2 linked regions of the Chelativorans sp. AA-79 genome follow. The protein of the gene in region 1 binds, or shares a complex with, the protein of each later gene. Links are inferred from orthologs where the notes say so. Each region holds a gene or a part of one and is shown in the gene's direction. Other genes may lie near its edges.

Region 1 (2,955 bases):
CAAACGGCCTGACCAGGCAAGAAGATAACGGAGACCTCACATGGCCAAAGGTAAATTTGAGCGTACGAAGCCGCATGTGAACATCGGGACGATTGGTCACGTTGACCATGGGAAGACGTCTCTGACGGCAGCGATCACGAAGTTTTTCGGCGAGTTCAAGGCCTACGACCAGATTGACGCTGCGCCTGAGGAGAAGGCGCGCGGGATCACGATCTCGACGGCGCATGTGGAATACGAGACGGAGAACCGTCACTATGCGCATGTGGACTGCCCGGGGCATGCCGACTACGTGAAGAACATGATCACGGGCGCGGCGCAGATGGACGGTGCGATCCTTGTGGTGTCTGCCGCCGACGGCCCGATGCCGCAGACGCGCGAGCACATCCTTCTTGCCCGGCAGGTTGGCGTTCCGGCGATCGTGGTGTTCCTGAACAAGGTGGACCAGGTGGACGATCCGGAGCTTCTGGAGCTTGTGGAGCTGGAGATCCGCGAGCTTCTGTCGAAATACGAGTTCCCGGGCGACGACATCCCGATCATCAAGGGTTCGGCTCTTGCGGCGCTCGAGGATTCCAACAAGGAGATCGGCGAGGACGCGGTTCGCGCGCTGATGAAGGAAGTGGACGCCTACATCCCGACGCCGGAGCGTCCGATCGACCAGCCGTTCCTGATGCCGATCGAGGACGTGTTCTCGATTTCGGGCCGCGGCACGGTTGTGACGGGCCGTGTGGAGCGCGGCGTGGTGAAGGTTGGCGAGGAGGTCGAGATCGTCGGCATCCGGCCGACCTCGAAGACGACGGTGACCGGTGTTGAGATGTTCCGCAAGCTGCTCGACCAGGGCCAGGCGGGCGACAATATCGGGGCGCTTCTGCGCGGCGTGGACCGCGAGGGGTGGAGCGCGGGCAGGTTCTTGCCAAGCCGGGTTCGGTGACGCCGCACACGAAGTTCAAGGCGGAGGCCTACATCCTGACGAAGGAGGAGGGCGGGCGCCATACGCCGTTCTTCACGAACTACCGTCCGCAGTTCTACTTCCGCACGACGGACGTGACGGGCATCGTGACGCTGCCCGAAGGGACGGAAATGGTGATGCCGGGCGACAATGTGACGGTGGACGTGACGCTGATCGTGCCGATCGCCATGGAGGAGCGCCTGCGCTTCGCCATCCGCGAGGGCGGCCGCACCGTCGGGGCGGGAATCGTCGCAAGCATCACCGAGTAACGAGGCAGGCATCCGGCGCGGCGCTGGCCAAGGCCCGCGCCGCAAGCCGAACGAGGAACTGAAACATGAACGGACAGAATATCCGTATCCGCCTCAAAGCGTTCGACCACCGGGTGCTCGACGCCTCCACGCGCGAGATCGTGTCCACGGCCAAGCGCACCGGCGCCAATGTCCGCGGCCCGATCCCGTTGCCGACGCGGATCGAGAAGTTCACGGTGAACCGCTCGCCGCATATCGACAAGAAGAGCCGCGAACAGTTCGAGATGCGCACGCACAAGCGCCTGCTCGACATCGTGGATCCGACACCGCAGACGGTGGACGCGCTGATGAAGCTCGATCTCGCCGCCGGCGTCGATGTCGAGATCAAGCTCTGAGGCGGAAGACAAGAGGATAGGACCCCGCGCGCGGCAAGCGGCCGGACGACGGGAAGCCTGAAAGGAAATCGAACCGATGCGTTCAGGTGTTATCGCACAGAAGATCGGGATGACGCGCGTCTACAACGAGGCGGGCGAGCACATCCCCGTCACGGTTCTGCGCATGGAGAATTGCCAGGTGGTTGCCCAGCGCACCGAGGAGAAGAACGGCTACACCGCCGTTCAGCTCGGTGTCGGCCTCGCCAAGGTGAAGAACACGTCGAAGGCGTTGCGCGGCCATTTCGCCACCGCTTCCGTGGAACCCAAGGCGAAGCTCGCCGAGTTCCGCGTGTCGCCGGAGAACCTGCTCGATGTGGGGGCGGAGATCACTGCCGACCATTTCGTGCCGGGCCAGAAGGTCGACGTTACGGGAACCTCGGTGGGCAAGGGCTTCCAGGGTGTCATGAAGCGCCACAATTTCGGCGGCGGTCGCGCGACCCATGGTAACTCCGTGTCCCACCGCACTCACGGCTCGACCGGCCAGCGCCAGGATCCGGGCAAGGTGTTCAAGGGCAAGAAGATGGCGGGTCACATGGGCGACCGGCGCGTGACCACCCAGAACCTGGAGGTGGTCTCCACCGATACCGAGCGCGGCCTGATCATGGTCCGCGGCGCGGTTCCGGGCTCGAAGGGAGCCTGGATCATGGTGCGTGACGCCGTGAAGGTGCCGCTCCCCAAGGAGGCGCCGGTTCCGGCGGCAGTCCGCGCAAGCAACAACGATGCCGCGAAGGCTGAGAACGCCGCCGCCAGCGAGGGGGCAGAATAATGGATATCAAGGTAACCACCCTGGCGGGCAAGGATGCCGGTAAGCTTGAAATCTCTGACGAGATTTTCGGGCTCGATCCGCGGGAAGACATTCTGCATCGCGTCGTGCGCTGGCAGCTTGCCAAGCGCCAGCAGGGGACGCACAAGGCCAAGGGCCGCGCCGAGATCGCACGCACCGGCGCCAAGATGTACCGCCAGAAGGGCACCGGCCGTGCGCGTCATCACTCCGCGCGTGCGCCGCAGTTCCGCGGCGGCGGCAAGGCGCACGGGCCGGTGGTGCGAAGCCACGAGCACGACCTGCCCAAGAAGGTTCGTGCGCTCGGCCTGAGGCATGCGCTTTCCGCGAAGGCCAAGTCCGCCAACCTCATCATCATCGACGAGCTGGCGGTCAAGGAGGCCAAGACGAAGGCGCTGGTCGAGAACTTTGCCAAGCTCGGTCTTACGAACGCGCTGCTGATCGGCGGTACGGAGATCGATGCCGGCTTCAAGCGTGCGGCCGCCAATCTTTCGAATATCGACGTTCTGCCGGTGCAGGGCATCAACGTCTACGACATTCTGCGCC
Region 2 (2,852 bases), 370 kb from region 1 along the record:
GCGGCTCAGGGTCGAGACGAATTACGACCCGCGGAGCATCGATATCGGCGCATCCATCGCATGCGCGGGCGTGTGCCTCACCGTCGTGGCGCTTCCAGAGGAAGGCTCCAATCGGCGCTGGTTCGAGGTCGAGGCCTGGGACGAGGCGCTGCAACTCACGACGGTTGCGGACTGGAGGGAGGGCGCCCGCATCAACCTCGAACGCGCCCTGAAAATGGGCGACGAGCTTGGCGGGCACATCGTCTCGGGCCATGTGGATGGAACGGCCGTCATCCTTGAGCGCAGGGAGGAGGGCGATGCAGTGCGGTTCGAACTCGAGGCGCCGAAGGAACTGGCGAAGTTCATCGCGCCCAAGGGCTCCGTCGCCCTCGACGGCACTTCGCTCACGGTGAACCGCGTCGAGGGCAGCCGCTTCGACGTGCTCCTGATCCAGCACTCACTGGTCGTGACCACCTGGGGCGAGCGCCGGCCGGGCGACAAGGTCAATCTCGAGATCGATACCATGGCGCGCTACGCCGCACGGCTTGCGGAGGCGACCAAAGAGGCCTAATCGGCTCCTCTCGCCGGAGACAGGAAATGACAGACAGGAAGAAACTTCTCATCGTGGAAGCCCGTTTCTACGACGATCTGGCCGATGGCCTGCTCGAATCGGCCAGGGAGGCCCTCGACGAGGCCGGGGCGGACTATGACGTGGTGACGGTGCCGGGCGCGCTGGAAATCCCCGGCGCCATCGCGCAGGCGCATGGCGCTGCCCGGAAGGGAGGCGTGGCCTATGACGGCTATGTCGCCCTCGGCTGCGTGATCCGCGGCGAGACCTATCATTTCGAGATCGTCTCGAACGAATCGGCGCGCGGTCTCATGGACCTGACGGTGAGGGAGGGGCTTGCCATCGGCAACGGCATCCTCACGGTCGAGAATGAGGAGCAGGCCTGGGTGCGGGTGAGGGGACAGGAGGAGACGGGAACCGTCGAAAGCGCCGGCAAGGGCCGTGGGGCCGCGGATGCTGCGCTTCGCATGATCGAACTCAAGAAACGCCTTGGAGCGTAAGCGTTGACGAAACCTGCCGAACCGGGCCGTCCCGACAACTTCCGTCCCGCCAACAAGCGCGGTGCCGCACGGCTTGCCGCCGTGCAGGCGCTTTACCAGATGGATGTGGCCGGTTCCGGTCTCCTGGAGACCACTGCCGAATACGAGGCTTTCCGCCTCGGCAAGGAAATCGACGGCGACGTATACCGCGAGGCCGACGCGCAATGGTTCCGCGCGATTCTTGCCGGGGTGGTCGAGAACCAGACCTTCATCGATCCGGTCATCCGCCAGTCTCTCACGGAGGACTGGCCGCTTTCGCGCCTCGATTCCACTCTTCGAGCCATCCTGCGTGCAGGCGTCTACGAATTGACGCGGCGCGCGGACGTGCCGATGCCCGTCATTGTCTCCGAATATATCGACATCGCCAAGGCCTTCTATGGCGAGGAAGAAGAGCCTAAGCTCGTCAACGCCGTTCTCGACCGCGTGGCGCGCCGGGTACGGGGTGAAGGCAGGGGCAGGGATGCTTCGTGACGACGGAAGCCCTTTATCGTGAGGCGAGACGCACCGCTCTGGTTCTGGCGGCGGCGCAGGCGGTCGTCGGCGCCGCGGCGCCAATCGCGATCTCGCTAGGGGGCCTGGCGGGGAGCTATCTGCTCGGTCCCGACAAATCGCTCGCCACCGTTCCCGTCACCGGTTTCAATGTCGGCGTTGCTCTCACCACCATTCCCGCGGCGCTGCTTGCCAGCGCGCTCGGCCGCCGCTACGGGCTCATTTCCGGCACGGGCGTCACCGCCATAGGCGGCGTGGTTGCCGCCTTCGCCTTGTTCCAGGCGAATTTTTGGCTGTTCGCTTTCGGCCTGCTGCTCATCGGCGGCGGCAACGCCTTCCTGCAGCAATACCGTTTCGCAGCTGCCGACAACGCCCCGTCGGACTTCAAGCCGCGCGCCATTTCCTGGGTGCTTGGGGGAGGGGTGGTTTCCGCCATTCTCGGACCGCAGGTGGCGATCCACACGCGCGAATTCTTCGCGCCTGTCATGTTTGCGGGCGCCTTCGCCTCGATCATCGGCCTCGCCGCGCTCGGCGCGATGATCCTCTCGCTGCTGCGGCTCAGGAAGGACGACGCTTCCTCGGACGCTTCGCGCGAAGGTGAGCCCGCGCGCCCGCTGGGTGAAATCCTGTCGCGCCCACGTTTCATCACGGCGCTGTTCTGCGGCGTGAGCTCCTTCGCGCTCATGAGCTTCGTCATGACGGGCGCGCCGCTCGCCATGGTGGGGTGCGGCTTCACGCCGGACGAGGCGACGCTCGGCATCTCCTGGCATGTGCTTGCCATGTTCGCGCCGAGTTTCTTTACCGGCAACCTGATCGCGCGCTTCGGAAAGGAGCGCATCGTGGCGGCCGGCCTCCTCCTCCTCATCGGCTGCGGACTCGTGGCGCTTTCCGGCCTCCAGCTCTGGCAGTTCTGGCTGGCGCTGGTGCTTCTCGGCGTCGGCTGGAATTTCGGCTTCATCGGGGCGACCGCCATGGTGGCGGAATGCTACCGCCCGTCCGAGAAGAACAAGGTGCAGGGCGTGCATGATTTCCTGCTGTTCTCGACCGTCGCCTTCTCCTCCTTCATGTCCGGCCGTGTTTATCACGGTTTCGGATGGGAGGCGCTGAACTGGGTGATTTTCCCGGTCGCGGGCTTCGGCCTCGTGATTCTCGGCCTCCTGGCGCTGCGCCGCCGGCGGATGCGCCTTGCCTGATTTCGAAAGCCGGATAACCCGTCTGCGAACAATGGTTATACGAAGACCTTGACGGGACGCGGTGTCTTTCACAAAGTCGCGACC

What was found. Proteins that work in one complex are often made in the same cells at the same time.
Region 2: the proteins of rpsJ (region 1) and nusB are in contact, whole or in part, in a solved structure (PDB 3D3B), measured with the Escherichia coli proteins. The link is inferred for Chelativorans sp. AA-79 from one-to-one orthologs.

What each region holds. Positions count from the first base shown.
Region 1 is NZ_CP120361.1:2,739,756-2,742,710, forward strand. What follows is about bases 51-2,934. They hold rpsJ (30S ribosomal protein S10), read left to right. Parts: upstream 51-1,280; coding sequence 1,281-1,589; downstream 1,590-2,934. Other genes in these bases: rplC (50S ribosomal protein L3), read left to right, coding at 1,666-2,394; rplD (50S ribosomal protein L4), read left to right, coding at 2,394-2,934. Also shown: more of rplD, read left to right, coding at 2,935-2,955. UniProt on the Escherichia coli protein: Involved in the binding of tRNA to the ribosomes. Part of the processive rRNA transcription and antitermination complex (rrnTAC). The complex forms an RNA-chaperone ring around the RNA exit tunnel of RNA polymerase (RNAP).
Region 2 is NZ_CP120361.1:3,111,628-3,114,479, reverse strand. The notes cover bases 23-2,803. They hold nusB (transcription antitermination factor NusB), read left to right. Parts: upstream 23-1,050; coding sequence 1,051-1,557; downstream 1,558-2,803. Other genes in these bases: PVE73_RS15165 (MFS transporter), read left to right, coding at 1,554-2,768; ribH (6,7-dimethyl-8-ribityllumazine synthase), read left to right, coding at 577-1,047; PVE73_RS15180 (riboflavin synthase), read left to right, coding at 23-550. Also shown: more of PVE73_RS15180, read left to right, coding at 1-22. UniProt on the Escherichia coli protein: Part of the processive rRNA transcription and antitermination complex (rrnTAC). The complex forms an RNA-chaperone ring around the RNA exit tunnel of RNA polymerase (RNAP).